Regions from separate parts of the Brevibacillus sp. HB2.2 genome, predicted to be linked through region 1. Evidence: riboswitches for the same ligand, from Rfam matches in the RefSeq annotation. Region 1 holds a riboswitch; each other region holds the start of a gene.
What was found. Region 1 has a riboswitch for S-adenosylmethionine ahead of mtnK (S-methyl-5-thioribose kinase). Riboswitches for the same ligand answer to the same signal wherever they lie in the genome.
Positions count from the first base shown of each region.

Region 2: another riboswitch for S-adenosylmethionine. It lies ahead of metK (methionine adenosyltransferase); the one in region 1 lies ahead of mtnK (S-methyl-5-thioribose kinase).
Region 3: another riboswitch for S-adenosylmethionine. It lies ahead of HP401_RS25595 (methionine ABC transporter ATP-binding protein); the one in region 1 lies ahead of mtnK (S-methyl-5-thioribose kinase).

Region 1 is NZ_JABSUV010000010.1:123,827-134,887, forward strand. It holds gene HP401_RS09700 (hypothetical protein) at 125-415, shown strand; gene HP401_RS09705 (MFS transporter) at 898-2,082, opposite strand; gene HP401_RS09710 (ABC transporter ATP-binding protein) at 2,111-4,195, opposite strand; gene HP401_RS09715 (ABC transporter ATP-binding protein) at 4,215-5,957, opposite strand; gene HP401_RS09720 (GNAT family N-acetyltransferase) at 6,093-6,668, opposite strand; gene mtnA (S-methyl-5-thioribose-1-phosphate isomerase) at 6,767-7,807, opposite strand; gene mtnK (S-methyl-5-thioribose kinase) at 7,804-9,033, opposite strand; SAM riboswitch class I at 9,167-9,312, opposite strand; gene HP401_RS09735 (anti-sigma factor) at 9,409-10,584, opposite strand; gene HP401_RS09740 (sigma-70 family RNA polymerase sigma factor) at 10,584-11,060, opposite strand.
Region 2 is NZ_JABSUV010000019.1:81,145-92,205, reverse strand. It holds gene HP401_RS15525 (SLAP domain-containing protein) at 1-95, shown strand, start outside; gene HP401_RS15520 (SLAP domain-containing protein) at 136-1,131, shown strand; gene HP401_RS15515 (S8 family peptidase) at 1,310-3,883, shown strand; SAM riboswitch class I at 3,945-4,046, shown strand; gene metK (methionine adenosyltransferase) at 4,180-5,385, shown strand; gene HP401_RS15505 (polysaccharide deacetylase family protein) at 5,534-6,550, shown strand; gene HP401_RS15500 (sensor histidine kinase) at 6,547-7,689, shown strand; gene HP401_RS15495 (response regulator) at 7,723-8,430, shown strand; gene HP401_RS15490 (glycosyltransferase family A protein) at 8,492-8,866, shown strand; gene HP401_RS15485 (ATP-dependent helicase ComFA) at 9,016-10,998, shown strand; gene HP401_RS15480 (ComF family protein) at 10,995-11,061, shown strand, end outside.
Region 3 is NZ_JABSUV010000048.1:998-12,058, reverse strand. It holds gene HP401_RS25605 (MetQ/NlpA family ABC transporter substrate-binding protein) at 1-327, opposite strand, end outside; gene HP401_RS25600 (methionine ABC transporter permease) at 388-1,053, opposite strand; gene HP401_RS25595 (methionine ABC transporter ATP-binding protein) at 1,054-2,067, opposite strand; SAM riboswitch class I at 2,168-2,283, opposite strand; gene HP401_RS25590 (Ger(x)C family spore germination protein) at 2,391-3,551, opposite strand; gene HP401_RS25585 (GerAB/ArcD/ProY family transporter) at 3,551-4,675, opposite strand; gene HP401_RS25580 (spore germination protein) at 4,687-6,138, opposite strand; gene HP401_RS25575 (LCP family protein) at 6,210-7,196, opposite strand; gene HP401_RS25570 (MFS transporter) at 7,383-8,612, shown strand; gene HP401_RS25565 (DUF4179 domain-containing protein) at 8,673-10,385, opposite strand; gene HP401_RS25560 (RNA polymerase sigma factor) at 10,382-10,936, opposite strand.

The DNA.
Region 1 (11,061 bases):
TATTTACCAAACAAAAACTTTCGGGAAGCCCCAAGACCATGAAATGTTACTTGAGTTTGAAAAAGGGGCATATGGTTCAGAAGACTCATGGTGGGAGTATTATAAACGAAAGAGGAGATAGCAATTGAGTAACTCACAATTTAAGGATTGGATTAAGCTAACCACTATCATCGCTGAAATTGACCAAGAAGTTCCTGAAATTGAATGCCCTGATTGCCATCAATTAAAAATTGATTATCAATATGTCGGAGATTTAAAATCCAGAGCAGGATTTTTAGATATCTGGTGTAATTCTTGTCTGCACGGCATTCATTTATCTCGAACAAAAGCACCCGAAAATGTTAGCTTGCTTTCATTTGATGCTGCTGAAGAATACAAAAAGAAAGTGCCTAAGTTTACTCCAATAGAACCATAATGAAAGATGTTTGGGTACTTTCACTTTGGTGAGACTATCCAGTATTAGATAAAATCTGAGGTAGGAAATTAATATTTATTCATCCGAATCGAATCAATCGCATTTTTTCTAAAGAAAAAGGTACAGTCTCCTCATCTTTTGTGAGTGACTGTACCTTTCTCAGATCAACGGTCTTTTTTGTAGCCTCTTTGTCAGTTGCTATGGCTGCGAAGTTGCATTTGTAGTGGCAGGTGCAGGTGCAGACGGTTTCGGAGACTGGTCGTCATCTGAGAAAAACGGGATGATTACCAGACTGAGGACGAAAAATAAGATCCAGGCAATGCCTCTTCTGAAAATGCAAGGTGTCAGCATTGGGTAACCCCTTCCAATCATGCTGTTCTACTTACTATTCATACGCTTCCCTCCTTGATGCCCGTTTATGCTTTTTTGGGCAAAAAATAAAAGCCTCGCCAAAAACTTGGCGAAGCTTATCCTCCTTGTTTTTACCCCTGTTTTTGCAACGGCATTGAATACGTCTGTTCCTGCGTTGCTTTTTGCTTGAAAAACAGGCAAGCTGCCGCGAACACAATGAGCAGTGATCCCATCAGCCAAAAGATCGTCCACGGCTCCCACACGTCCATCAGCAGACCATTCACATTCGGAGCCAAAATACTGGCGACACCAAAATTGACGCCTGCGATAATTCCTGCGGTAGGAACCATCGAGGCTGGTAATATATCTGCAGAAAAAGCCAAGCCCAGCGAGTAAAACGAGCCGACAGCCGCTCCTGCTATGGCCAACAACAGCATCATCAGCCATACGTTTTCGCCTGCAAACGGGAACAGGAAGAAGGCCAACCCCCCTACAAGCGCACACACGAGCATGACCTGCTTTCGTCCGACTCGGTCACTCAATGCCCCCAGCGGCATCTGCAAGATAATGCTTCCCACGACAAACGACGGAAGGATCAAGGAAACCCATTCAACGGACAAGCCGGTACGCAAGGCGTAAACGGGAAAACTGCCATTGAGTGACGTCTCCATGAATCCGTACAAAAACGAAGGAATCAGCGCCAGCCAGGCAAGTCGCAATACAAATGCATATTTGTTTTGCTTCTTTTCCGTTTGTTCAATCTGTGCTGGGAATTCATTTTTGATCCGGGATAATAATAAGAAGGCAATCAGATAAAGAACGAGCAAGCCACCAAAAGGTACCCAAATCCCCAAATGCAGCACGCTTAAGCCTAGTGGACCAACACTAAAGCCCACTCCATAAGCCAACCCGTAAATGGAAAGATCACGTCCACGATTCTCAGGAGCTGCAATCTTCGTCACCCACATTTGGCTTGCATAATGTAAACCACTATCGCCCACACCCATCAATAAGCGTAATACGAACCAGACTGCCAAATGACTGAACATCGGGATGAGTGCTGTTGCGATCGTCACTAACAGCAATCCCCATAATATCGTGGATCGGTATCCAATGCGCCGCAGTGGGATTTCCAAAAATGGATTGACCATGACCATCCCAATATACAAGGCAGCAGCATTGAGCCCGTTCATTACGGATGAAACCCCTTGTTTTTCCAATAAAACCGTCAGCATCGGGATCGTCAAGCCTTGGCTTACCCCCGCAATACCGACAGCCAAAATCAACACCCAAAAGGTGTAACGTGACTGTGACATGGTGTTGTTTCTCCTCCCTAGCCTCCTATTAAGCACTCTCTACGGAAGCACTCCCCTGCTGAAGCTGATACATTTTTTGATAAAGACCATTTTGCGCCATGAGTTCATCATGGGTACCTCTTTCCATGATTTCACCTCGGGACAAGACAAGAATCTGGTCCGCGTGTTGAATCGTTGACAAGCGGTGTGCAATGATGAATGTCGTCCTACCTTTTGATAGTACATGCAACGCTTCCTGAATGGCTAGCTCTGTTTCACTGTCAATGCTTGCCGTTGCTTCATCCAGGATCAGCATCGCGGGATCTGCAACCAATGCACGTGCAAAAGAGATCAATTGACGTTGACCGGCGGATAGTGTCATGCCTCGCTCGACGACCGGTTCGTCATATGCGCCCGGCAGTTTGGAGATGAATTCGTCAGCACGTACCGCTTTTGCAGCCCGCTTCACTTCTTCATCCGTAATCGTATTCTTGTACATACGAATATTGAATCCAATGCTTCCCGTAAACAAGAACGGGTCCTGCAAAACGAGGCCGACATGACTGCGCAATGAGTGCGTATCAATCTGTCTCATATCTTGTCCGTCGATTAAAATGCTCCCTTTCGTCACCGGATAGAACCCGAGCAGCAAATTCATCAAGGAGCTTTTTCCCGATCCGGTGTGCCCTACCAGCGCAATCGTTTGACCAGGCTGCGCCGTAAAGGAGACGTTTTTCAAAACGTAATCATCACCCTGATAGGCAAAAGAAACGTTATCAAAGACAACCTCACCACGCGGGCGCTCGATTTGCGCACCAGCTTCTTTTTTCTCCGGCAGCTCATCCATAATTTCAAAGACGCGTCCCGCCGAAATAGTCGCCTGCTGCATTTGCGACAACCGATTCATGATCATATTGATCGGTTCGAAAAAACGCCCCATATAATCGACAAATGCAAAAAGCGCACCGAAGGAAATCGCACTGTGGAAAGATGTAGAGCCGTAATACCAGACGATCAGGGTCAAGGAAATTTTCCAGATCAAATCTACCGCTGGGCGCAAAAGCAAAGATTCAAGATTGATTTCTTTCATCCGCACCTTGAAGTAGTCTTCGCTTACATCAGCAAACTCCTTTTGTACACCTTTCTCCCGACGAAAAGCCTGCACAATCGTCATGTTCTGGATCATTTCATTGATCGTTGTGTTCATATCACCGAGCTTCGCGCGAATCACTGCATAGTAGCGAGAGCTGTACCTTTGATACACGTAGACTAACAGTACGAGCACTGGCACTGTCAAAAAGCAGAAGAGGGCGAGCTCAGGCTGCAAGAGGTAGAGTGCGATCAAGATTCCAATCAAATAAAGACCGTTCTGTACAAATGTGGCGAGCACACTTACATACAGCTCACGGATGGCTTCTGTATCATTGCTCACACGGGAGACAAGCGCACCTACTGGCGTTTTGTCAAAAAAGGCAACCGGGAGCTTTTGCAAATGGATAAACAGCTTCATCCGCATTTGCTGAATGATGCGCTGTGCGATTTTTTGTAGCCACAAAATCTGGACGTAATTGAATCCAGCTGAGAGCAAAATCAGTGCCCCATAACCTACGGACAGCCAGACAATAGGCAGAACATCCCCTTGGTACATCCCCTTGACTTCCTCTGCGGTTAGCCGAATCCCTGTGGAGGACATCTTTTGACCTGATGGATCCTTCGTTGTTACCTCGAAGAGTTCCCTGCCGTTTTCTGGCGCAATCGGGGTGAATTTCTTCTCCGTATTTGGATTCACCTTGCCAGAAACCAAGTAATAAGTCGTGCCTTCTGTCAGCACAGTTACTTCTTTTTGATTGCTCCTGTCCAAAGCAAGTCCTGTCTTTGCAGCGACATCTTCACGAATATAGTTCGTACCGTTTACTGAGGCGACTTGCCCCGCTGCTTGTGGTGGCACTTCGTCCAGCTGATACCAAGGCTTTTGGATCGCCAGGATGTGATTATCAATCATGACCTTGGCTAAAAAAGGCCCCGCTAGCTCTGCACTCGTTCCCAGCAAGAGCAGGAACAATGCGCCTAGTATTTGCTTTTGAAATGGCCTGGCGTACTCGGTCAAACGCCCCCATACATTTTGTTTGCTCATGAAACGTTTTCCCCCTCTCTCAACCAGCCACATCCTGCTCCATTTGCTGACGACGGTACTGCTCTGCATACCAGCCGTTGCGCTGCATCAGCTCGTCATGTGTCCCCCGCTCGACGATCTGCCCCTCATCTAGCACGAGAATCAGTTGAGCGTGCTGTACGGCAGAGAGACGATGAGCAGTAATAATGGTCGTTTTATCCGCGCGCTCCTGTCGCAGATGACGAAGGATACTCTCCTCCGTCCGCGCATCCACTGCCGATAGTGAATCGTCGAGAATCAGAATCCCCGCATCCATCAAAAGAGCGCGTGCGATGGAAATGCGCTGTTTTTGCCCCCCAGAGAGGGTGACCCCCTTCTCCCCAACCATGGTTTGCAAGCCCTCTCTGAATTGGGCCAAATCTCTCTTCATCTCCGCAAGCTCCAGCGCATGCATCACTTCCTCGGTCGTCGCTTGTGGTTTCCCGAATGCAACATTTTCGGCAATCGTCCGTGAGAACAGCAAATGCTCCTGGGGCACATAGCCGATTTTTTCCCGCAGCGTATCGAACGCGAGTCCTTCAATTGGGATGCCCCCGATAAACAGGACTTGTTCCTTCATCTGATATTGATGCAACAAGGCACGGCACAACGTCGACTTGCCGCTTCCCGTCCTCCCGACAATCCCAAGCGTCTCTCCTTCACCCAAACGAAACGAGATGTCGGTGAGTGCTGGCTTGTCAGTGCCCGGATACGTAAAGGAAAAATGGCGTGCTTCTACGGTATTGGCGATTTGGCTCGTGACTGGATTCGCTGCCTCCGTCACATCTGGCTGCTCCACCATTAGCTCTGTAAAACGTTTGTGGGAGGCACCACCACGTTGCAACACATTAACCAGCCAACCAAAAGCGAACATCGGCCAAATTAAAAGTCCCAGGTACAAATTGAACGCAACCAAATCCCCTAAGGAGATAGCGCTAGTGAACACCAAATACGTGCCATAGCCCAGCCCGATCAAAAAGCTGAAGCCAATAATAATCGCGATCGTCGGCTCGAACAAGGCGTCGATCCGCGAAACGCTCACATTTCGCTCCAACGTTTTTTCACTCACCCGGCGATATGCCTCGATATCGGCCTTTTCCTGAACAAATGCTCTCAATACCCGAACGCCCGATACGGATTGTTGAACATGATCATTCATCTCTCCGAAGGCTTCCTGTGCCAAGTAAAAGCGATCATGCAGCAACTTTCCATAGTACGCCGTTGACCAAGCCAAAAACGGCATCGGGATCAGCGCAGCCAGCGTCAGCTTCCAATCAATCGCGGTCACCATGACGCCTAGCGTTAACACGGTCATGAACAACGCATCGACAAGCGTAAGCACCCCTGTACTCGCCGTTTGTTCAATGGCGGGAATGTCGTTGGTAGCCACGGCCATCAGATCACCACTGCGCTTGCGATGAAAAAACGACGGGGTCATTCTGGTCAAATGGGCAAACAGTCGCTCACGTAGCGTTCTTTCCAGAATCAAGGCTCCCCCATTTAACAAGTACCGCCAAAGAAACCGCAACCCATACAAGCTCACACCCAATACGAGCAAGATGACCACTGTTTGCGTCAAGTCAGCGTCCGTCAGGGAACTGTTGCGAATCGAATCGACCGTATCCCCGATTAATTTCGGCGGCCATAGCATGAGAACATCGATGACAAACAGCACAGAGATTCCAATGACGTATCGCTTCCAATAGGCACGAAAAAACCAAGATAATTGCCGAAGTGTCTGCATGTAAATCACCTCTATTTATTTAGACCTAACAGCACGACTAAAAAAGGGCTTGCGAATCACGCGCAGCCCTCTTGATCTGTCTTCACCATCGTAATTTACAGAATTTTCATTGTCAATCAATGCATACAGTTCAATCTAAGATTTTTTATCGGTTTTCCAGTCAAGCCATTCCTCTTTTAGCAGGCTGTAAGTGGCATGATCCACGTAATGATCGTAAAGGAATTCATTCCGGCGAAGTATCCCTTCCAGTTGAAACCCTAATCGTTCCGGGATCGATCTGCTCTTGTAGTTTTCCGTAGCAGCCTGAATCGTTACTTTTTCCAAATCCCATGATCCAAAGATTAACACGTCCAAGTAGGTCGCCACTGCTTCTGTCATCAGGCCCTTTCCCTGAAATTGCGCACCCAGCCAATAGCCAATGGACGTCTTTTTGTTGATCCAATCCACTGTATGTACGCCGACTGTACCAGCCAGACGTCCTTGGTACCAAATACCGTAGTGGATGCCGCGATTATCGTTGTACTGATGAATCGTCGCTTGGATGAATTGGCGAGAATCCTCTACCTTCTTCGTATAATTCAGCCACGGCAGCCATTCCATAAGATTCTCCCGGTTCGAATCCGTAAGCAAAAATAACTGCTCAGCATCGGCTAATTCTAATTGCTTCAAGTACGTATCTTCATTGATTGCTATCTGTTGGATCGTTTGCATACGAATCTCCCCTTTTCTTGGATATTTTACTAGAAAACGCCAAAATGAGCAAAAAGCGCCCGCCAGCAACAATAGGCGAACGCATATAAAAATGTCTTTTATTTTTTGCTATTGCCGATCTCTTCCGGCTTGAAAATGCCTGTCTCGGTAACGATCGCTGTAATGTACTTCGCAGGCGTTACATCGAACGCAGGATTGTACACCTTGATATCGTCTGGAGCTACCTGTTTGCCCAAGCCATGGGTAATTTCCTCGGCTGGACGCTCTTCAATCGGAATATCTGCGCCTGTCGGTGTGTCCAAATCGACGGAGGACAAAGGAGCTGCCACGTAAAAAGGAATGCCGTGAGCTTTTGCCAATACCGCTACCCCATAGGTACCGATTTTGTTGGCGACATCGCCGTTCGCTGCTACGCGGTCTGTCCCCACGATGACAGCCTCTACTTTTCCTTGGGACATGACCATCGCCGCCATGTTGTCGCAGATCAGCGTCACATCAATTCCTGCTTGCTGCAATTCGAATGCAGTAAGACGAGCGCCTTGAAGAACAGGACGGGTTTCATCCGCGTACACCTTCAGGTTCCAACCGCGTTCCTTTGCCAAATAAAAGGGAGCAGTAGCCGTGCCGTACGCTGCTGTAGCCAATGCCCCTGGGTTACAGTGCGTGAGAATTCCCATACCATCATGCAACAGAGTGAGCAGATGCTCCCCGATGGTTCGGCATACTTCAGCGTCTTCCTTTTGAATCGCCAATGCTTCATCGAGTACTGCCGCCTTCAACTCGGCAATCGACGCACCGCTTGCTTTTTCAACACGAGCCTTGATGCGATCCAACGCCCAGAACAGATTCACCGCTGTCGGACGGGAAGAGCCCAGGTAGTCTGCCTGCTGGTTCAATTCCTGCCAAAACTCGTCGTAGTTACTCGCTTCACTTCCACGAATGCCCAGGTAGAGCCCGTAAGCTGCCGCCATGCCAATGGCTGGTGCGCCACGTACTTCCAAGCGTCGGATGGAACCCCATACTTGCTCGGAGGTGGTCAAGTTCAAATAAATCGTTTCTACTGGCAGACGCGTCTGGTCAAGCAAGACCAATGCGTCATTCTCCCACTTTACAGGTGCCAATTGAGTGCTGGTTGTCATACTGCTGTAGCCTCCTGGTAGTAGCGTTCAGTTATTGTGCGTACGATGTCCGTGATATCTGTCGATTCCTCGATGCCGCCGCGACCGAGAATCAGCGCTTCTCCAATCGAGAGAGCCAGACGCTCTGCTTCTGCGCGAGTCTGGTCGTCTTCGATGGCATTCAGGTCCGCTACGCCTGCCAAGCCAATGACACGACGCAAGATTTTGCATCCGGCATAGCCTGCTGTATCCTGAATCAGGCGCTTCACGTAGCTTTGCCACAGTCCTTCGACATGGGCGCTGCGCTCTTTGGCGTGCTTGTGCCAGAGTTGAACGAATTGTGAAACGAATTCATTCCAGACATCCTCGACTGTTTCCAGTAAGTATTCGCGGTATGCTTCCCGTTCTCCTTGATCTTTTTGCAGACCGTGCTGTCCTGCGTAGTTGAGCAGCAGATTGGCAATAATCGCTCCAATGTCAAAGCCGATTGGGCCGTAGTAAGCGAACTCTGGATCGATTGCCTTTAGGCTGTTTTCCGTGATGAAAATACTTCCAGTATGCAAGTCACCATGCAGCAGCGCCTCCGATCGCGTAAGGAAATCGTATTTCAGCTTGGCGATTTCCAGCTTCAGCGGCCTGTTGTTCCAGATCGCCTCGACTTCGCGGCGGATCAACGGGTTGAAGTCGTTGGTAGGCGCATTTTCATACGGATCGGTAAAGACGAGATCTTCTGTTATTTTGCATAATTCTGGATTTATGAATGTTCCGACTAGCGTTTTTTTATCGTATGGATGTGCGCCCAGATCGGATGTGAAGAATAACGTTTGCGCGAGAAAACGGCCAATCTGCTTCGCAAATAGCGGATACCGCTTTCCTTCGATCAACCCTTTGCGCATGATGATATGGTCCCCAACGTTTTCCATGACGGTCAACGCAAGTTCCCCATCGAAATGATACACCTGTGGCACCAGGTCTGGAACGTATTTGTGCTGAATCCGGAGTGCCTCGCTCTCGATGCGAGCCCGATCAATCGTAAGCGGCCAAGATTCCCCCACAACGCGGGCAAAAGGCAGTGCTTGCTTGACAATGACGCTCTTACCGGTTGCTGGCTCTTGAATGTCAAAAACCAGATTGAGGTTGCCATCCCCGATTTCTCGGCTGGTCAGCTCTGCTCCTTCGCTAAAAAGACCCGGTATTCCTTTTACGTACTCCACTGCTTCCTGTTCAGTCAATGCGCGATATGCCATGATTCCAAAACTCCCCTCTACTTATTTTTCCTCTATCTCTACTTGTTTTGTTTGTGTCATGAGAGCAAAAAAGACCTCTTTTCCCGAAGAAAAGAGGTCGCTGTCGTCACGTGTAAGAACCGTGTTGATGTCCCCCTTATCTTCCAGACCACTTTTGTTTCTGCAGGAATTAGCACCGTGCATGTCGCCTGTTAATCAGTCGCTTTCTCGCGTCTAAATGGCGTCATGTCGGTTGCCGGGTATCATCGGGCCAGTCCCTCCACCTTCTCTGGATAAGGTATCCAAAACGTATTCGGTTTTTGATTTAGTTTGAATCATACAACCAACGCTTCCACGATGTCAACACCCTTTTGTGCAAAAATTCGCACCTTGCTATCAGTAGCTGTATTGTGTTCCGGATGCCGCAGGTCGCTCCCAATTCCACCAGTCTACCTTGCCTAAAAACGCTGCTGTTATCGACTTTTCTGCCTTGAGCTTCAGCAGTTCTTTCGTAGGTCCGGTGAGGACGGCTCCGTAAATGCGAACCCCGTATTTCTGTATGTGACTGTATCGCTCTGCAATCTGTATATCTCTGCCAGGGAGTAAGGATTTTCCGATATCACGAGCCAGTTCCTCTTGCTCTGACAAATAACTCATCTCCTCCAGATAGTTTGCGATTACTCTGTCCCCAGCCCCTTTTTTATATACACCACCGTAATCCATTTCTCGCTGGGCAAATCCCCACACTTCCCCGGAACCAAAAAGCACATCTCCGCTTTCAGCTTGCTTGAGCTCTACCCCTGTATCTATTGCAAGCCAGACTGTATCTTGACCTGAAGAGGTAACATGGCGGGTAACCAGCTTATAATACTCCTCGTACGTCAGAAAGTGGTCAAAGGATATCGCAAGCTGCGAAACCGTTCCTTCGGGCAGCTTCTCCATTGTCGTCCAGGCAGCTGAGGTGAGAGACATGGTATCCTCCGTTTCCTCCTCTGCCGGATAACGGAAAAACAACTTTTGCTCCCTGACCCCGTTCGTCCATTGCGGCTTGGCATTCACATTCCACAGCACATTCGTACTCTCAAAACGACCCGCATTTTTTTCCTCTCCCCCAACCCGCTCGCTTAGTTCCATGCTGATGTTTCCGTACAGCAATCCGACCTGTGAACCACTCCCCCCCACTCTCACACCTGGCTGAGTAAAATTGACCATCGACTTTGCAACGCGGAACAGATCTTCATGCATCAGCGATCCCACCCAGCCATTCAGAATCAGCAACACAACTCCGGCCAGAAAGGGAAGCCCTATGGTGAATCCTGCGTTGGACAACCGATTTTTCCATTTCCCCCGGCGAACAATGGCACGCTGTTTTTCAGCTGACAGTGTTTCAGACTGTTTGGTTTTCGCGTTGTCCTCTTCTGTTTCTTCCCCCAACAAAAGCCTTTCCAACCGCTGTGCGTACTCTTCGTCAGCGGCTATTTCTTCCTCGAATTGTTTCGAATCCTCTGCCGTCATTTCTCCACGCAAATAAGCAAGCAACCTTTGCTCGCGATGATTCTCATCCTTGTTCATCACCGGATTTCCTCCCTCCACAACTGCCGCATCTTTTGTCGTCCCCGAAACAAGGAACGCTTGACGTCTGCCAGATCGATACCGAGCACCTCTGCCATTTCCGCGTAGGAAAACTGCATGGCAGACAACAAAATGACCTGTTTCTGCTTTTCCGGAAGTTGCTCCAAATAGTCATGGGCCACTTCCCACAGCTCTTTGTTCACGACATGCTCTGCCGGATCAACCGCCAAATGATCAGGTCGCTCTGGCAAGGCTACTACAAACGCAAAGCGTTGTTTTGTCTTCTTGCGATAAACATCCACGAAAGCGTGATAGGCCACCTTGAACAGCCAGGGCCGTACTTTTTCCCCACGGTAGTCCTCCAAGGAAGAGAAGGCGCGACAAAAGGTTTCCTGTGTCAAATCCTCTGCCAACCTCTCATCTCGTGTCAGCCGGAAAAGATAGCGGTAAATATCGTTTACATGCAGCTGGTACACA
Region 2 (11,061 bases), on a different contig from region 1:
CGGGTTACAGCCGTCCATGGATGATTGTATTCCCGCCAAATTTAGTGAAAAAGCCTGATGCCGACCTGAAAAGATGGACGCTTGAGGTAGAATAGGGCGCAATACTTTTGAGGTTGGGAAAGAGGAGGTTGACTTATGAGTTGGTTATTGGAAAATTGGTTTGGTTCCAAGGAGAGCTTGGAGCAAGTACGCGAAGATATTCATGAGAATCTTCATAGAGAGTTTTATTTGGGTGTATCCGGATTAGAGAATCCGCAGCAATCTGCGAACCGTGTGGAATCCAAGGAATTGTTTTTGGTGCTGAACGGTCCGTGGGATGATCAATTGGACGAAGCGGAGCATGAGCTCTTGCAATACGCGCATGATGAAATGCCTCCGGTTGTTCGTAACGAAGTAGGTATCATTCCTTTCTTTACACAGGTTACGAATGATGGTTTTTTGGTTCTTACCTACGTTCGTAATGCGACTGACCGCAGCATTTTGCTGCAAAGGCTTCCGTTGTCTTTGGTGACGGAGGATGGAGAGGAAGTCGCGAAAAAGACTTTTGATCTGGTTACATCTGGTCCAGTGATGGAAATGTCCAGCCGTCCGATGGAATTCATGTTCCGCTGGGATGAATTCGATCGTATTCCTGAACAAGAGGTTCCATTGAAGCTGGCCTTTATCAAGCCGGAAAAGAACGAAGTAGAAGAGAATCAAAACTTTAATCTGGGTCTGAGTGCAGATGAATCCAAGCAATACATGCAGCAGGCAGCAGAAAAGGCTCCGATTGTAGAGGGCGAAGTAGATTTGCAAGTTCTCGACATCAAGCCAGGTGAAGATAACGGCCTGAAAGTCATCGTTGCTTTCCGTAACGGTCTGGCAAAACGTCTGGAATTTACCGAAGTGCCAATTATCGTTCATGATAAGGATGGCGATACCGTAGCACGTGTACACTTTACCCTGGAAAACATGAAGGTAGAAGCAAATAGCCATCGTATATGGGCATTTGATATTCCGTTCTCCTCCATTAAAAAGGAAGAGGTAAATCTGGCGGAAGTTACTGCTTTTATTCCAAAAGCTCAGCAAAGAAAAAAAGAAAAAGCTCAGGTAGCACCTGAAGTGGAAGACAATAAAGGTTTGTTACAGTAAGGAGAAAACCCTTTTTGCCCATGGTGAAAAGGGTTTTGTACTTTTTTAACGTTCCAAATATTGGCTAATCAGGGTTGCATGTCTCCCTTTTCATCCGCTATGCTAGGACGAGAAGATAAATACCTGAATTCCTTTTAGACTGCTGATTTGCAGGGGAGAGAAGGAAGGACTGTTTTACATGAAAAAATCAGTGAACATGTCAGTAGCGACTGCGATAAGTGTCGCACTATTGATGGCAAACAACCCAACAATCTATGCTGCAGCACCACCAGCATCGAATGACTACTATTTAAGTAACCAGCTTCATTTGAGTCAGATTAGAGCTCAACAGGCCTGGTCAGTCGTAAATAGTAATGAACAGATTATCATCGCGGTGCTAGACTCTGGTGCGGATTATAAGCATCCTGATTTGAAGGACAATCTTCTGCCGGGTGTGAATCTGGTCAATCCCGGGAGATCTGCCCAGGACGATAACGGACATGGAACAGAAGTAACTGGTGTACTGGCTGCTAGCGGGAATAACAGTATTGGTGTATCCGGTGTCTTGTGGAATGCCAAGATTTTGCCGATTAAAGTTTTGGCCAATGGCGAGACTACGGTGCAGACTCTTGCTAAGGGTATCAATACTGCCTTGGATCGTGGTGCCAAAGTCATCTTGATGTCGCTCAGCAGTATGGCCTACTCCAAGGAACTGGCGAATGCTGTACAACGAGCGGAAAGAAGCGGAGCGGTTCTGATTGCAGCGAGTGGCAATGAGAGTAGCCGAGTGGCTTATCCGGCAGCTTATCCCACGGTGGTAGCGGTAGGGGCTGTAAGGAGTAACAATGAAGTGCTGTATCAAAGCAATACGGGACCTGAGCTTAACCTAGTAGCGCCCGGTTTCAATGTTTATACGACCAAGCTAGGGGGGAAATACGGTTCCTTTAGCGGTACTTCAGCAGCCGCACCACAAGTAGCGGGTGCAGCGGCTCTCATACTAGCGCGTCATCCCAAACTAAGTCCATTTGATGTAAGACAATTGCTTTATCAAACCGCTACGGACTTAGGGGAAAAGGGATGGGACCGGAAAACGGGCTACGGGTTGCTAAATGTCGACAAGGCAGTTAGAACGTCCTTATCCTATGACTTTTTAGAGCCGAATAATCAGACGTACTCAGCAAAAGCGTTCCCGATCGAGTCTCAGATACGTGGAAATTTGGGACCAAAAGATACGATAGACTGGCTGAAGATGGACATCCCTTACGATGGGAAGGTCAGCTTTACAGCGTCAGTGACATCCGGTATTTCTTCCGCGATGGCAGCTACCTTTTACCCAGAGAATCGTCCGCCGATTACGCAGTACTTCGGAAATGGAGATACGATAACTGTCCCGGTCAAAGCGGGGAAAATGAATATCCGGTTAATGCGTAACGGAGGGGTCAACAACGCATTTACCTACGTACTGACGAGTAAGTTTACCATCAATCCGGACCGTAACGAACCGAACGATACGCAAGAGACGGCAAGGCCGCTCGTAGGCAACGAAATCAGTGTAACAGGCAATTTTCACGATGAAGGGGATCAGGACTGGTTCTCCTACTATGTTCGTGAATACGGGCATTTGGATGTCACTGTTAGTCCTGATAACAAGCGTGTCGATCTATTGCTGAGTATCGGTAAACAAGAGCTCGGTAAAAAGATGGTTGTCTGGGACCCTACCTACGATAATGGAACAAAAGACAATCCGACAGAGCGCGTCCAAAAAGAAGTGTCACCAGGCAAGTATTACATCCGTGTGAGTGAGTATAATCGCAATGCGGTGAATGGCGAATATCAGCTGGATCTGGGATACACGCCAGTAAAAAAAGATTTTAATGAGCCGAATGACACCTATCAAACTGCGTCTCCGTTAAGCGCTGGGACAGTGATGTCAGGCACGATTCCGACAGCTACGGATTCCGACTGGTTCCAATTTACTGTGAATAGTGAATCGTATGTGACGTTCCGAGCACCGTACATTCCTGTCGATAGCGGCTTTCGTTTCGCGCTCTATAGCGATCGAAACATGAACTATGCGCTTGCTTCGACGAATGAGGTAGCGGAGCTGTCTAAGCGAGGAAACGATATTATCGGTTTGCGTTTGCAGCCAGGAAAATATTATGTACGCCTTAATAGTGGTACTTCGTTCAAATATGAATCGTACCGACTCACGGTGACGCAGCAGAAATTGATAGCGGGTTATCGCGATATTTCGGACCACTGGGCGCGCTCAGAGATCGTCAGACTTAGCTCTCGCGATATTGTAAATGGGTTTAATGATGCGTCATTCAAGCCGAATCAGGCAGTGACCCGTGCAGAGTTTGCGACGATGCTGCTTAAATCGATGCGTGCGACCGGTTCTAAGGTAGCGACTACCTACACAGGAAAAGCGACCTTCCGGGATATGCCAAAGCGGCACTGGGCGTATCACAACTTAGGTGTAGCTTATCAATTGGGAATTTTGAAAGGGTACCCGAAGAATGAAATGAAGCCGGATCAGCCGATATCGCGTGCAGAGATGGCGGTAATGATCGCTCGGGCACGTAATGTGTTGATGTATAATCATGGTACCTCGAATTATCGGGATGTGCCAACGAGTCACTGGGCTTCTCCTGCCATCGAGGCTTTAACATCGAGAAATTGGGTTAATGGGTACGGTTCTTCCTTTAAACCGAATGGAAGAGCAACTCGCGCCGAGGTAGTGGTTGTACTTTCAAAGGCCTATCAATTATAAGTAAAATTTTTCCTATTGACATCTCTGAAAAAAACAATTATTCTATTATCCGTAATGGATACTCTTATCCAGAGCAGGCGGAGGGACTGGCCCTATGAAGCCCGGCAACCGAGCTAGAGCGGTGCTAACCAGCAGAACGGACATCTGTTCTGGCCGATAAGAGGATGAAGGAAGCAAAAAACGCTCAAACCTTTTCCTCCTAAAAATTGGAAAAGGTTTTTTATTTGCGTTTACGTAGATAAAATCCTAACTCGGCTACCACACTATTTGTATGAGGTCAAAGGAGGTATTTTCTCATGGCTTTGCAAAAAGGTCGTCGTCTGTTTACATCCGAATCTGTAACTGAAGGACATCCGGATAAAATTTGTGACCAAATTTCCGACTCCATCTTGGATGCGATCCTGTCCAAAGATCCAAACGCTCGCGTAGCTTGCGAAACTTCCGTAACTACTGGTTTGGTTCTCGTAGCAGGTGAAATCACTACAAACACTTATGTGGATATCCAAAAGCTCGTTCGTGAAACCATTCGTGAAATCGGCTATGACCGTGCGAAATTCGGTTTTGACGCTGACACTTGCGGTGTTATTACTGCAATTGGAGAGCAGTCCGCTGACATTGCACTTGGTGTAGACCAAGCATTGGAAGCACGCGAAGGCAAAATGACTGATGCTGAGATCGAAGCAATTGGTGCTGGTGACCAAGGTTTGATGTTTGGTTTTGCTTGCAATGAAACACCTGAACTGATGCCACTTCCAATCAGCATGTCTCACCAATTGGCTCGTCGTCTGACTGAAGTACGAAAAAACGGAACACTTGCTTACCTCCGTCCTGACGGAAAAACACAAGTAACCGTTGAGTACGATGGCGACAAACCAGTTCGTATCGATACAATCGTTATTTCTACCCAACATGCTCCTGAAACAACTTTGGAGCAAATCAAGCAAGATCTGGTTGAACACGTAATCAAACCAGTTGTTCCAGCTGAACTGTTGGACGCTGAAACCAAATACTTCATCAACCCAACTGGCCGTTTCGTAATTGGCGGACCACAAGGGGATGCTGGCTTGACTGGCCGCAAAATCATCGTAGATACTTACGGCGGTTATGCTCGTCATGGCGGTGGTGCGTTCTCCGGTAAAGATCCAACGAAAGTTGACCGTTCCGGTGCTTACGCAGCTCGTTATGTAGCGAAAAACATCGTGGCTGCTGGCCTTGCAGACAAATGCGAAGTACAAGTTGCTTACGCAATTGGTGTAGCACAACCAGTTTCCATCGCAGTAGATACATTCGGCACAGGTACCATTTCCGAAGAAGCTCTGGTGAAATTGGTTCGCAAACACTTCGACCTGCGTCCTGCTGGTATCATCAAGCAGCTCGACCTGCGTCGTCCTATCTACAAACAAACAGCTGCATATGGCCACTTCGGACGCAATGACCTGAATGTTCCTTGGGAGCAAACAGACAAAGCAGAAGTTCTGAAGCAAGAGGCTGCTCAACTCTAATATTCGAAAGACATAAAAAGAGCCTGGTGTTGCTACTGGGCTCTTTTTCTTTTAGGAGCAGAGTCATCCAATTATTGGGTCAATTGTTGCACAGGAATTTGTATGACTGTGTCGAATCTCCTAGTGAGGAAGTAGAGGAGGGGTTTTTTTGCCGAACAGAAGGCTCTTCCTGATCGTGTTTCTTACTTTTTTGTTTTTTATAGTGGCTATTGGGTTCTTAGGCGAATCTTTTCTGGAAAAAAAGAATAAACAAGAAGTGCAACCTTTTCCCCAAGTGGATACGTCTATAAGCATAAGTGAGACAAAAAATGCTGAGCCAAACGTCACACCAACAGAAGAAGCAGTGGTTCAAACGAAAAAGTGGTATAACAATCAGGTTGTTGTTTTGACGTACCATCATGTCACGGATCAATCGAATCAGCGGTATGTCATAGCTCCTGATCAATTTGCCCGACACATGAAATTTTTGCATGATAATGACCTGAATCCGATTTCGCTGGAGGAGTTCCTGCGATTTATGGAGACGGGTACCTTACCGACTGAGAATGCTGTTTTGATTACGTTTGACGATGGGTATGAGAGTTACTACAAAGAAGCATTTCCGATCTTGCGTACATACGGCTACCCTTCAGTGAACTTCGCGATTGCGGGGCGCTTAAGAGATGTAGCTGACCGAAAACGGGAGAATATGACGCCACCACTTACGCGTCAACAAGTTAACGAAATGATTCAATCGGGACTGGTTACAATCGGGTCCCATACGTACAGTCTGCATGAAGAGGAAGAAAGAAATGAGTGGGGCGATCTTGGCCCGGAAACAGCTCCGGTCTATTTGAAGGACTTGCATCGTTTAGAGGACGAAAAAGAGTACAGGGACCGCCTCTTTGTGGATTTTCGTATATCTCGCGTCAGCTTAAGCGATTGGATGAAGAAAGAGATCGAAGTCATCTCGTTGCCGTTTGGATACACAAGTCCAATCGTACTGGAGACAGCGCGTGAAGCTGGCTACCGCTATGTGTTTACATCTAATCGTGGATTCGTAAAACAGGGAACAGATCCATTTGCCATTCCACGCAATGACATGGGACTGCGAGACGTAGAAGAAGAGCACCTCCAACAGTTGTTCACGAAGGCTAAAAATGAGTTTGAAGGAGAGCAATCATGAACAAAGCGATAGACATCAGCGTGCTGGACGGGGTGATCAAACGAACGATTGAAACCGTAGAAACGAGTAAAACCCAAATATTTGATATAGCTGAAAACGCCAGACAGCATGGCAACTCATTGAAGTTTGAATTACATGAACTTCGACAAGAGATTTCCAAAGTGATTCAAAAAGTCGATGCGCTTGAACTTGCGTATCGCAAATCACGCAACAAGCTCGTCTTGGTCAGTCGCAATTTTCATATGTACACGGAGGAAGACATTCGGGTTGCGTATGAAGAGGCGAGCCGTATTCAGGTAGAACTGTCCATTTACCGCGAGCGGGAAAACAATTTGAAGCGCAGAAGAAATGATTTGGAGCGTCAACTGCGTACTTTGGAAGAAACGATCGTCCGAGCAGAAAAGCTGGTTTCTCAAATGGGCGTCGTGCTTGGTTACTTGACGGGTGACTTAAGCAAGATAGGCGAGGCACTGGAATCGGCTAAGCAGCATCAGTTGATGGGCTTAAAGGTAATCCAGGCTCAGGAAGAAGAGCGCAAGCGTGTCGCGCGCGAGATTCACGACGGGCCAGCTCAATCGATGGCGAATGTCGTGCTGCGTTCGGAAATAGTAGAACGCATGCTGAAGAACGAACGCATTTTGGAAGCGCAAATGGAACTCCACGAGCTGAAGGAAATGGTACGCTTGAGCTTGGCGGATGTTCGACGTATTATTTTTGATTTGCGTCCGATGGCATTAGATGACTTAGGGCTAGTACCTACCTTGCAAAAATATATTCAAACATGCGAAGAGCGAATTCAGTCTTCCATCGATCTGGTAGTATTCGGTGTAGAGCCTCCTTTGCGCAGTTCAGTAAAGGCGGCGATCTTCCGGTTAGTTCAGGAATGCCTGAACAATGTGGAGAAGCACGCAGGCGCTACGACCGTGCAAGTGAAGCTGGAATTTGTACAAGATTCGTTAAGCCTTGTCGTCAAAGACGATGGGGTCGGATTCGATCTGGAAAAACGCATGGCGAATGGCAACTCTTTTGGACTCTTGGGAATGCGTGAGCGTGTACAGCTCTTAGAGGGCAGTGTCGAGCTTCAATCCGCTCCAGGAGAAGGAACCAAGGTTATATTCCAAATACCGATAAAATTGTGACGTGATACGTAAATAAGTACTGGGGGATGAACCATGGATAAGAGACAGCAAGAACTCCGCATTGTGATTGTGGATGACCATCAATTATTTCGCGAAGGTGTAAAGCGAATATTGGAAATGGAAGAAGATTTCAAGGTCGTCGGTGAAGGTGCGGACGGAGGAGAAGCCACAGTATTGGCGGAAGAGCACAAGCCGGATGTCTTGTTGATGGATATTAACATGCCAAACATAAATGGCGTTTCTGCTGCAGAAAATGTGATTTCGGTAAGCCCTTCTACTCGTGTGATTATGCTCTCGATTCATGATGATGAGGGATATGTGTATCGTACACTCCGAGCTGGAGCGTCTGGCTACTTGCTGAAGGAAATGGGAACGTCAGACCTCGTTGACGCTGTGCGTGTAGTGGCGAGTGGTGGTGCATACATACATCCGAAGGTGACGGGCAAGCTGATTGAAGAATTCCGTCGTCTGAGCGAGCAGGAAGGGACCGCCGAGCGTAGCTTCTCCGTAGATGAGTCGCAAGCCATCGATCCAAAAGTGATCGAGTCGCTTACCCGTCGCGAGCGGGAAGTATTGCAGCTAATGGCAGAAGGGAAAAGCAATCGTGCCATTGGGGAATTCCTGTTTATTAGTGAAAAGACGGTTAAAAATCACGTCAGCAGCATTTTGCAAAAGCTCAATGTTCAAGACCGGACACAAGCGGTTGTCATCTCCATTAAAAACGGCTGGGTGAAATTGTAGGAAGCGCTTCCGATTTGCACTCTGTTCAAGCCGTGCGGCATACCTTGGTATAGGAGGAGGTATGACCGTGGTGGAAGAGCTGATTGTATGGCTTTTGGCAGCATTTGGCTGCTCCTCTTTGTTGGTAATGATCGCGGAGCACTGGACCAATCGGACGGATACCGCGAGCGAGCTCCCGTATGAGCATTATCGGTTGCTGGTGCGCAATTCGGAACAGGTGCTGGAACGTGTAGTGAGGAGTCTGCTGTTTCGCTCGTATTGGAGTGGCAGACCGATCCGAATTACCTTGATAGATGATGGGTCTGACGATGATACGAAACAGATGGCAGCCGTCTTGAAACGCTATCCGTACGGCTATTGTTTGGGTGACGTACAAGAGGAGATGGCGGCTGGAACCATCGTCATTGATCTGCGGGAGAATAAAGAGGGAGCATAAAAAATTGGTGAGCGTAAATATTACGAGCTGTCGACAATAGATCGGCAGCTTTTTTATATTTTTAGGCCCTGATTCTGGTTCTGAAATTTATTTGCTGGACCAGTCTGTCTTTTTGCACACTAAGAGCAAGAGGACGGAGGAGTGAGCGTATGCGTGAGTATTTGCTGTATATCAAAGCTTGCGGCGGATCAATACCACAGGTGCAGACTTATGTTACGCCCAGCTTTTCTGTAGATCGTTCTTTTTGGCAGGAAAGAGAAGGATGTGTCCTGCATGTCATTGGGAAGACGTCTTCGCTTGCTCTGGCTTTTTCCTTGCGTGCGAAGGTAAACGGGTATTTGATGGATCAAGACAAACGGGTACTGACTGATAGATATGTAAAAGAGTTGAGGGCGATAGCGGTAAGTAGTGTGCGCGAAGCAAGTAGCTTATATGGGCGGGAAGTAATAAGTGTACAGGACCGCCGAAAGCACGGGTGGTTTTCTTGGGAGTCAGTTGAGGAGAGTGTGGAAGTCCCGTATCAAGGTGGCAAAGAATCGGGGGAAATGCCGGATGCTCGGTTGAGCTATTCGAGTGGTCGCGAGCTTCTTCGTAGGAGCTCATCGCACGAGAATTCACAAGAAGCTGTTTTAAGCGAGATTTTGGATGGTCGTGCGCTCCTATGGGATGAAGTGGAGTCCTTGTTGAAGAAGCGAGGGGTGGAGGTGCATGATTTGTCCGCCATTTTGCATTCATTCGTGCTTGCAAACAAAGCGGAGTGGCGACCTGGCATTCGTTTTTCGGTCACAAAAGGATGGCGGCGCAATAGGCTGGAGTTGGTATGTGAACGCTGCGGAAGTGCAGGAGCGAAGGTGGAGTTTACTTACTGTCATACGTGTGAGCAAGGTTGCGCTTATTGCACAGCTTGTTTAGGGATGGGCAGGAGTAAGTGTTGCACGCCGTATTTTTTAATGGATGTAGGTTCATCCCTTTTCCGTAGCGCAGAACATTTGCAGAACGTGGCGAGATTGGAGTGGGCGGGGAAGTATTCGGTCGATCAATCACGGGCAGCTGAGCGAGCGCGTTGCTTTGTAGCCAATCCGAGACCAGGGCTGTCGGAATATTTGATTTGGGCAGTTTGTGGGGCGGGCAAAACAGAGCTGCTATTCCCTTCTGTTACAGAAGCACTTGCTGCAGGTGGTCGCGTTTTGATTGCGACACCGCGAAAAGACGTCGTGTTGGAGCTGGCTCCGAGGATTCAGCGGGTTTTTCCAGGGGCTAAAGTGATTGCCGTCCACGGTTCGAGCTCGGAAAAGTGGGAAGAGAGTGACATCACGATTGCGACCACGCATCAGGTTATGCGCTTCCATCGACGTTTTTTACTGGTCATTCTCGACGAAGCTGACGCGTTCCCTTATCATAATGATCCTATTTTGTATCGCGCTCTATCCAGAGCGGTGAAAAAGAATGGGAAGCTGCTTTATTTAAGCGCGACACCTCCGGGATATTTGCAAAAGCGGCTCGTTAGAAAAGGGCGCTCAACTCTAGGCTCGTCTGGGGCGATACCGCTTTTCTCTGATACACATGTTCTGTTACCTGGGCGCTATCATGGTGCTGCGCTTCCTGTCCCCAAGATTCTCACGGTACAAGGCTTACATAAGCGCGTTCAGACGAATCGAATCGTGGCGCCATTTATTGATGTAGTGCGTACATCTCTGAATAAAGACCGACAAGTTTTTGTTTTTGTACCGAGGGTTGATGAAATTGACAGGGTGCTATCATACCTTCGTAAGTGGCTTCCTGCTCATGTGGGGGAGATGGCTGGTGTTCATGCGGCAGACCCTATGCGGGAGGAGAAGGTACTCGCCTTTCGGGAAAAACGTTACACCGTCATAGTGACGACAACGATTCTGGAGCGGGGTGTGACCATACCAAAGAGTGATGTAGTAGTGGTAGGTGCGGAGGCGCCAGTATTTGACGAGGCGTCATTGGTGCAGATAGCAGGGCGAGTTGGGCGGTCAGTCGATGATACGACAGGTAGCGTTCTGTTTATACAAGCAGAACGATCTACTTCTCCCAAGCGGGCTGTCAGGCAGATTTCACAGATGAACAGTTTGGCTCAAAGGTTGGCGGAGCAAAGGGGGCATTCATGACCAGTGGGGTGTGTGTCCGTTGTGGTGGGCGTATCCTAGCATTCCAAAAGGAATCGATCGCTC
Region 3 (11,061 bases), on a different contig from region 1:
TTGTCCTTTATTGAAGTCTTCCAGGTAAGGCTTGTGCTGGAAGAAGTTTGCGTCGAGTTGTTTCTCGTTCACTTGAACGTTAGGTTGTACGTAATCAGTGAACTCTTGGACTACCAAGTTCACGCCTTGTTCTTTCAGTTTTGGTTGAATGAACTTCAAGATTGCTGCATGTGGAACGGGAGAAGCGCCTACCTTCAATGTTACTTCCTGTTTTCCGCCTTGTGCGCCGCCTTCAGCTGGAGCAGGTGCTGTTTCGGTTTTGCCTCCGCAAGCTGCCAAAGAAAATGCCAATACAGTAGAAAGTACAGATACGACTAGCTTTTTCATGAATGATTTCCCCCTTGCATGTATTTCGTTTTATTTTTTGACAATCTATATGGAAAGATCCTATTTACGGCTGAATTTCAGAACCAGACGGTCCCCCAGCGATTGTAAGATCTGTACCATCACCAGCAAAATAACAACAGTCACAACCATAACATCGGTTTGGAAACGCTGATAACCGTATCGGATCGCCAAGTCACCCAAACCACCACCGCCAATTACCCCAGACATTGCTGTGTAGGAGACCAGTGTTACCGTCGTGATCGTAATACCCGCGATTAGACCAGATCTAGACTCTGGCAAAAGGACATTCCAGACGATCTGCCAATTGGAAGCACCCATAGATTGTGCGGCCTCAATCACGCCCTTATCAATCTCACGCAGGGAGGTTTCCACCAAACGTGCGAAAAACGGAGCGGCACCAAATACGAGCGGCGGAATGGCACCCAGTACGCCGAGTGAAGTTCCTACGATCATTTTCGTCACTGGAATCAGCAAGATCATCAGAATAATAAATGGTACCGAGCGCAATACGTTGACAACGAATGATGCAATCGTATAAAAAGTGCGGTTTTGCAAAAGCTGTCCGCGAGAAGTCAAAAACAGAATGATGCCCAACGGCAAACCAATCAGGACGGTAAACAGAGTGGAGAAGCCAAGCATCGTGAGCGTGTCCATCGTACCTTCGCCGATTTCAGCCCAATCCACATTTTCGAATGTCCAGTCCATTTATATCACCTCTACTTCCAAGCCACGTTGGCGCAGCGTCTCGATGGTCTTTTGATTCTGTGCGACATCGCCTTCCAGCTCGATCACTAACTGACCATACGGCGTATCTTTCATGCGAGAAATCGTTCCCTGCAAAATGCTGAACACCGTACCAGTCTCTTGCATGGTTTGGAACAGGATCGGCTGGTATGTTTTTTCCCCGAGGAAGGTGACACGAGCAATCGTGCGGTTCCCCGAAGCCTTTTCGTGTTCGACCGCTTCGCGCAGCTCTGTAGAATCGGCTACTTGCTCCACGAATTCTTGTGTCGTCGGATGCTTTGGACGAAGGAATACATCCAGTACGTTACCTGACTCGACGATTTTTCCTCCATCAATCACGCCGACACGATCACAAATGGAGCGAATGACGTGCATCTCGTGGGTAATCAACACAATGGTCAAGCCCAGCTTGCGGTTGATGTCCAAGAGCAGTGCCAGAATGGAGTTCGTCGTCTGCGGATCGAGAGCCGATGTCGCTTCGTCGCAGAGCAGCACTTTTGGATCATTCGCGAGCGCACGGGCAATCCCGACACGCTGCTTCTGTCCGCCAGACAGCTGAGACGGATATTTGTCCTTATGTGCCTCCAAGCCAACCAGCTTCAGCAGCTCGTTTACTTTCTTATCAATCTCTGCCTTCGAACGCTTTGCCAGCTTGAGCGGAAAAGCAACATTTTCGCCGACCGTTGAAGAAGACAGCAAGTTGAAATGCTGAAAAATCATGCCGATTGAGCGGCGCTTTTCTTGCAGCTTCCCTTCATCCAGCTTCGTCAAATCGACGCCGTCCACAATAACTTCCCCCGAAGTTGGGCGCTCTAGCAAATTGATGCACCGGATCAACGTACTTTTCCCTGCACCAGAGTGTCCGATAATCCCGTATATTTCGCCTTGCTCTATGGAAAGGTCGATCCCCGTTAACGCTGGGATGGTTTTACCCTGTACTTGATAGCTTTTATGCAAATGACGCAGTTGGATCAACGCATCCACCTCCCGACCATAATCTTGATAAAAATATAAAAACCCCTTTTTCACAAACGAAAAAGGGGCTGCAACGCAATGTATACGTTCGCATCCACCCTTCTCATCTGTACAAGATCCAAAAATCCTGTAGGAATTGGCACCGCGACGTTCATTCGAAAATGAACCGGCTGCCGGGCTTCATAGGGCCTGTCCCTCCGCCTCTCTTGATAAGAAAGATATCTACGTATATTATGTTCGTTTTTTCTATTTCTTGATGATACAAGACGGATTATATCCTTTTTGAAAATATCACGTCAATAGTAATAGCAGGAAAAAGTTTTTTAATCCATGACGCCGTTGCGGATGATGGTTGACTTTATGTGAAAGCGAAATATCGCGTCTTTGAACATCTTTCTCCATTCAGCCTGCGTCATATTTGCCTTCCCTCTGCTATTTGAGCGATACACGATCCCGAAACCAGCGGGATCGACATTGAGGTCCTGCAATTTGTGGACTACTTTCTGCAGTTCTTTTCCGAGCTCTTCTTCCAGTGCATGTTCCATGATTTTCATCAACCTGGTATTCTCTAGCTTCAGCGGGAGGGTTAATTCCAAAATCCGCGCATTTAATCGGATGTGAATATCAAAGATCGGGGGAGATACTTGGGTCAGCTCGATTTTTGAATGGCTGGAAATCGTATCAAAGACAAGCTGCACACGGTCTTTTTTACTTCCGCGATTCTTGGGTACCTCGCCAAAAATATGAGCAGGGACAGAAGTATCGTAGCTGCCAATCCTGAATTTCCCATGCATAAGCTTGATTAAAAAGGCTTCCTTAGGTGTGATCCACCCTACATAACGATCCCCTTGAAACAATGCGATCCCCTTGATTTGCAGCTCATTTCCCTTTCTTGCAATGAACGGCATGATCGGGTCGATTCCTTTGTCATAATAAGACCGAAAAAACTCATGCATGGTGGAAGACGGAATTTTTTCCCCCTCAATATTTTGCTCAATCATACGGTATAAATAGATTCCGATATTCCCTTCTTCCGAATAGCGATGCGTTAACATATCATATGTTTCGCCTTCAAATAAGCAAAGATAAACTCTGCTGGAAATAGAGGAATCCCGATACAACGTGTCAACGATACTACCAAGTCCACGTTTTGCCAATTTTTCATTGTAGAGTGCGACACGAATTTGCCCACCCAATACTCTTTTATCTGATTGTAAATTTATCCGATCCCGAATTCCCTTGCTGGTTTCACCGATGGCTGAAAAAACCTGTATCTTTTCTTTCGCCTCTGGATTAATGGAGGGCATGATTGCTGTCCCCCGAACGTCCCCATCCTTTAACAGATCATAGCCGACAGCCGTGGCAAGTCCTGTCTCATCAAAAATTTGCCGATCTGAACAGCCTGCCAACACAAGGACACATGAACACCACAACGCAAAAAACCGCTTGGATAACTGCATCCAATGTTTTTGGACAGGCAGCATCAGGCACTCTCTCCTTTGCTGGTTGGTTTCACCCTTTGCTTTCGTTGCTTCAGCCAGACCATCAGGTACAAAAAATAGGGGTACACGTAAATAATGTACAGAGTTATATGCGAGTAAATAGTCGTCATCCGACTCATCTGCTGTCTGGAAAGTAACGACAAGGAGGCTACATAGATCACGGGTATAATCCAATACAATGAATGACGTAGATTAAATCCGAACAAGCGCTTGAGACCTCGGGCAGAAGCCCACAAATACAGCATGATATTCGGCAAAATTACGAGAAGCCAAAACGAAATGACAACCAGTTCAAACCTTTCCAGAATAGGGAGGTACACCATCTTTTGCATATTGAGTGTCGCCCAAATCGTTCTCATGAGCTGACCCTGACTAAAAAAGACCAGCGCCACAATCATAACAAGCAAATAGATCAGATACGTCACCAGCACTCCCAACTGTACACTTTTGTGTACCTTCTCTTTATTTTGTACATAAGGATAGGCAACGTAGAGAATCTCAAAGCCGGCACTGGTCAAAGACATGGCAATCATTCCATTGAAAAGGTTTTCTAGGCTGGTGTCCATGATGGGAAACAAATATTCCCACCTGGCAAATTTCAAGGGAAAATATAACTCAAATATCATCCACATCGTGACCATAACGGAAAAAAACGCATAGCCTGCGATGACTCTTATCCCCCCTACGACTGTGTAAAACGCTAGAAACAGGATAATCCCTGACAGAACCCACGTAGGTAAATTCGGAAACATCCAGGTTTGGACAACTTCAATGTAGGTACGTAAAATGACTCCAGCGGACACAAAAAAATAGGTCAAATAAATGATGCTAATGGCTGTACCCAGCCACTTTCCATACACATCTTCCTGGATTCCGTAAATATCCGCTGAGGGGTATTTTTGCAAGGTCTTGTTAATGGTCATCACCGTAAGATGAGTAAACAAAGCTGCGAGTATGACAGATATCCAAGCATCGTGCCCCGCTTCCCTGGCAATGATTCGTTGGAAGCCCAAAATGCCCATCCCTACCTGCGTGCCATGCACAAGAACCCCTGCAAGAAATGCCGTTATCGTATTATCCTTACTTACATCGATGTTGATATTCATGGCCGCCTCGCTTACTCGTCAATGTCTTTCTTCTCTTTGGCTCTACCCCTGTCAAAGCGCGATATTCGTTTTGGGTTAAAAAACTTGAGGCGTTCCGAAAGGGAGGATAAGGGAGCGCGTATAAAGCCATCCTTCCAATCTGAAAATCGCACGGGATAAATCGGGTACATATACGGACGCCCCAAGCTGGTCTGGCGAAGCAAGTGACTGGCCAAAAAACTAAATCCGACCACAATGCCTAATGCACCCAGCACACCTGCCAGAAAAATCATCGGAAAACGAACCACCCGGATCGTAGAACCGATCATATAGCTAGGCGCAATAAAGGATGACAAAGCGCCGAGGGCAACGATAATAATCAAGATATTGCTCGTGAATCCGGCCTGAACGATAGCTTGTCCGATAACAATACCGCCCACAATACCAATCGTCTGACCGACCTTGGTCGGCAGTCTCGCTCCCGCTTCCCGCAAAAGTTCAATGATCAGCTCCATCAAGAGGGCCTCCCACAACGGCGGGAACGGTACCCGAGAGCGTGATTGCGCGAGCGAAAGCAAGAGGTCAGCTGGAACCATCTCGTAATGATAGGTCAGGGCTGCCACATAGATCGGCGTGAGGATCAGGGACAAAATCATGGCAAAGATGCGCATGAGCCTGTTGAAGGTAGCAAGACTCCAACGCAAGTAATAGTCATCTGGCGACTGAAAAAATTGCAACAGGGTGGTAGGCCCGAGCAGAGCAAATGGGCTCCCCTCCACGAGTATGGCAATCTGCCCTTGTCGCAAACCGTGTATAGCACGGTCTGGACGCTCTGTTTGCTGAAGAGTAGGGAATAATGATTTCTCATTGTCCGCGATATGCTGAGCCAGTATGGTGGAATCCAGACTGGTGTCTAATTCCAGATCATTAATCCGTTGACGTACCGTATTCACATTTTCCTCATCGGCCGTCCCACTCAAATACAGCATCGACACATTCATCGGTATGGTTTTCCCCACACTCAATCGTTCATGGAACAGTCTTGGGGTAGACATATATTTGCGAATGATACAGATGTTCACATTCAGCTCTTCTACAAAGGCGATCTGTGGGCCGAGTACAACTGTTTCGATTTCCGGCGCTTGAATGTTTCTGCCAACTGTGCCATCACTGGGGAACGCCAAGCCATAGGACGATTCCTCCACTCGAATAACAATATGGCCGCTGAGTAAACGCTCAATGGCTTCCCCGTCATCGAAGACTCGGTTGCTGCTAGACACTCCCAGGTGCTGTGCAATCACTTCAATCCTGCTTTCTTCCAAACAAATCTCGCGCAGCTTCGGGATGAGTTCACTGTAAACAACCTTGGCGTCCGCCATAGTCGATAAATAGAAAAGGCGCACGCGGCCTTCTGGCTCATCGATATGTTCAGTGACCAAGTCGCTTGTATGTGTAAACCAATTCTGTGCACTCTCCCGATCCATCGACACTGTCACCTCAGCACTTAGAAAATCATGGTTAGTCTTTCCTAAAAAACACAAAAAAAACAGCACGCTTAGTTTTGCGTGCTGCTTTTCTTTTCCCCCACGGGGTGATCTGCTGCTTCTGTAGGAGGTGCGATTTTTTCTTGGATAAACGACTGAACCTGATCGACATCTGGAACCAGAACTGAACCTGCACGGTGGGATTCACGGAACATCCCCATTGGTGGCAATTGATAGTTACCTGGTTCTAACGTATTCAATTTTAATCCGAGTGCAGACAGCTTCAGCATGTCCACTGAGCTAATATTGGTTTGAACATACGGTGTTACTTCCTTCAGAATTGTAGGAAGCTGCATCAGCGTCGTACCATTTTTCATCTGATCCACGACTGCCGTCATTAATTTCCGCTGACGCTCCGTCCGTGTATAATCGGAGGTCGCATCATGGCGGAAACGAACATATTGCAAAGCTTTGTCTCCATCCAGCTTTTGCAGACCTTTTTTCAGATTAATATCGTAGACACCTTTGTCTGTCGGGTCATGATAATACATGTTTTTTTCTACATCGATCTGGACTCCACCTACTGCATCAATCAAAGCCTTGAAGCCTTCAAAGTCAGTAATGACGTAACGATCTACTGGAAGTCCAGTGAACTGACTAACCGTTTCCATTGCCAGCTCAGGTCCACCTTCTACAATCGCAGAGTTGATCCGCGAGCTACCTCTACCGGGAATATCTACATACGTATCACGCAGGATTGAAAACATGTCATAACGTTTCCCCGTAGGATCGATGCTGACCAGCATCATAGAGTCAGAACGAGGCAGCCCGTTATTTTTCATTCCTCTACGGTCTACTCCCATCAGCAGGATATTGACACGTTCCTTGCCATCCCACTCTGGTATTTCCGCTGCTTTGGTGGAATTCCCACCACTAGGCGGTGCGATGTTAGGCTCTTGAATATTTTGAGCAAATTGATAAAAAGAGTATCCGTAATATCCAGCTGTCGTAGCTATCACGACAAGCAAAAGAAGCAACACTCGTTTCCATATTTTCATAAAGTCCACCTTTATTCTCTCTATCCTCAGTTGATGTCATCTCTCCACTTTGATTAGTATACTCGAATTTGCGGAAAGTGGAGCAGCCTTTATTTGGGTACCTGTGACATTGTAAACATTTTATTTTACAAAGTTTAGAATATTCGTTATACTGTTCTTATCCTTACTGATAAGGGGTGCATTCGCGTGATATCACCGTCAGTTTTCCTCAATCGCTATCCACGTGAGGCCATTTTCTTCCTCATCGCCAGCTTTATTAACTCCTCCGGGAGTGCTTTTATGTGGCCACTTACTACCTTATACGTACATACCATTTTGCAACGCTCGATGACAGAAGCCGGATTCGTCTTGATGATCCAATCTCTGGCTGGTATCTTCGGCCAATTCATCGGCGGATCGTTGTTTCATCGACTAGGTGCCAAGCGTCTTATTGTCGGCGCATTGATCATTCAAGGTCTTATTCAATTTTCCATTCCTTTCGTTCAGAGTTGGCCTGCCTACCTGATTCTCATGATGGGGCTTGGTTTTACCTTCAACCTGTCGTTTCCAGCGATTCAGGCATTTATTGGTTTCCGCTGGAAGGAACAGCGTCGCGAATTATTTAACATCGTCTACGTCGGCAATAATTTGGGGATGGCAATCGGAACCGCGTTGGCTGGCGTCATTGCCACTTTATCCTTCCAGCTTACTTTTTGGTTCAACAGCACGAGCACCTTATTGTTTGCCTTGTTCTTCTTCCTTTTTATGAAGAATATATCTCATCAGGAGCTGATCGGAGAAAACTTGGAAGAACAGCAAAAGCATCGCGTGAAAAACAGCTTTACCCTGTTATTCCGCTACCAATTGTACTTGTTTATGGCCTTGGGCGCAGCATTCATTTTCTTTTCGAATACGGTATGGAATACAGGCGTTGCTCCTTATATTACCGAACAAGGCATGCCGCTGTCTTCGTATAGCTGGCTGTGGACGATCAACGGGATTATCATTTTTGCCGGGCAGCCTATCACGTCTTGGATCAAGCGGCTATTGAATCAGAGCTTGTCTGCCCAACTCGTCGTCAGTGCTATCGCGTATGCTGTCGGTTTTGGGTGTATGCTTGTCTACCACGGTAGTTATTACGCATTTGTTGTCGGAATGGTTATCACTACATTTGGAGAAATGCTCATCTCGCCCACTATTCCTACTTTTATATCGGAAAAAACCGGAGAAAATGCACCCTTTTATTTGGGGGTCGTAGGGGCGATTACAACTGGTGGAAGGCTCTTGGGGCCGCTGGCTATGGGGTTCATGTATGACCATGGTGGTATTCATCCAACTCTGTTCTTGGCAACGCTTGTCTCTGCGGGTTCGGTCCTGCTCTGTCTGTTACACGCTTATTTTCATCGGGAAAAACAAGCAGAGGTTGCTAAATACTGATTTCATTTGCAAAGAAGCCGCCCGATCCCTATTACAGGAACGAGCGGCTTGGTTTTCACACTACTTCTTTTCTTCCTTGATTTGCACTTCCCAATCGACTTTGTTCTCTTTTATTACATGATCGAGGAAGACTGATATTTCCTTCACATCTTTTTTCTGAAAGAGCACTGCTAGCTTCCCTTCGAGTTTTATCGTACCATTTTGGTTTTCTTTTTTGTTGACCATAAACCTTACTACTCTGGCCTCATTCCCGTTTTCGTCCTTTACCGTCCATAGCCTTGGAAGTCCCACAATATCTTTGGCAAGAATCACTTCCAATGGAATATCGATTGAGGTATCCCCCTCATCAACTTTCATTTGGATCGATTTAAACGTGATTTGGTTCCCAGCAACATCTACTTTTTTCGGATTTTTCTCCAGTTCAGCAAGAGATAGCTTGGTTTGAGAAGAGACTTTCTCTCCTGTATAGACAGCATCGAGCTTCATTGTCAAGTTTTTTGCTGGGTCCAGTGGCATGTACGTATGGACAAAACTCGTACTTGGCTGCCACTTCGTTGTGAAGTCAACCGACGAGCCATAGCTCATGCCTATGATATTGAGATTGTGATCCCTTTCATCGGATTTAATCATATCATCCCATTTGCCCACTACAGTCCCCTTTTCATCGACAAGCTCGTAACGAAAACCCGCCACTACTTTCTCATTCGGATTGCTGTTTGAGAACTCTAGCTGCGTAGCAGTGGGAACAAAGCGCGCTTCTTTTAGCTCTACTGTTGCCCCTGTTGGAGTTTTTAATTCCTTGTTTAACGCTACTGTTTTCATGGCTGCTTTTGCTGGTCGCATATCAATCGGGATATCGAAATTCCACGTGCCTTTCGTATCTGTCAGGCGCTTCACGCGCATTTCCAAAATCAATTCGTCCGGCATCGGATTCGCTTCATTAAAGTATACACCCAGTTGTCCTCCGTAGGCGAAGTTTTCACCGTTTGGCAGCGGCAGCCATCTCAGCAATTCCGATTTATCATCTAAATACGTGATTACTTTGCCATTTTTATCTTTCAGTCGAACTTCCCTGAATTCATGAACAGTGTCACCTGAAATAATTGAGAACTGATCCTTCCAGAACGAAGGAATTTTTTTGCCTGACGAATCCTTCACCGAGCCCAGAACCATGATACGCAAGGGATCGGCTACAACTGCACTGATTTCCATGGTTAGACCTTGGTCTGTCACCTTCATGTCAAGCGGCTGTACAAAGCCGTTTTCTGCCGCTTTTTTCACGCCAATGTCTGTCTGCTTTTTATCAAACAGGTCAACTACTTGTTTCGCATTGTAAGGCCCTTTTGTTACCGTGATCTCACTCGGATTGATCGATGCATAGATTCCATTCATATAGTTCGCAAACGTAGGAGAAACTGCTGTTCCGAATGTAACCACCATAGCCAACCCTGCAACTGCAATCGTCGTTTTCTTCACAATATCCACACTCCGCTTTTTCCAATTTATTTGAACTGGCTTTTTTTGTATGGGTTTGAGTTTGAGTACGTTTATCGGGTAAGCGGGGAGCTTTTCCATGACATTTTGAATGGTTGCCTCCGTCTGCCAAACATCTCTGGCTTCATCATCGGAGTTATCCAGCTCCTCGAGATATTGTTCAAACTTGATCTGGCACGCGCTGCATGTATCCAAATGCCGTTGTACGTCTTGTTTCACTCGCAAAGGAAGCTTGTCTTCCAAATACGCGTTTAGCATGAATGTATCCAAGCATGTCATAGGTGGAGGTCCCCTCCTTTACCCGAATTCGTAATGGCATTTTTGAGCTTGGCCCTGCCTCTGGAAAGACGTGTTCGCACCGTACTAATGGGAACATCCAGCTCCTCGCTAATTTCTTCGTAGCTCAAAAATTGGAGGTAACGCAGTTCCAGGACGACGCGGTATTTGGACTCCAGGGTCATCATTCGATTTTGCAAAAAGACTTTCTGCTCTTTCGCAAGGTATTCGAGCTCAGGTGTATGACTGGTAGCCAGCTCAATCTCTGCTTCTGCAACCGGAATGGATCGTTTCCGGTTTCGCAGTTCATCGAAGCAATAATTGGTGGCAATCCTGTAGAGCCAGGCACCAAATTCATAGCTTTTGCTGTAGTCACCCAGATGGTAATACACCTTGATAAAGATCTCCTGAGCCATGTCCTGCTCAAGATGCGGCTGTCCGATCATCTTGCGAATGAGCAATCTGACCCTTTTGTTATATTTTTGTATGATCTGAGAATACGCCTCTTTGTTCCCTTGGAGGACCTCCTCAATGATCAGCCTGTCGTCCTGCATCTGTCTTCCTCCCCATATCAAAACCTGTATCGAGGGCTACAGGTTCAAAAAGGTACGCTGCGCAGCTATCCCCTTTTTGCTTGTACACCTTAATACGACGGAAAATGGTGGAAAAAGATCGCAAC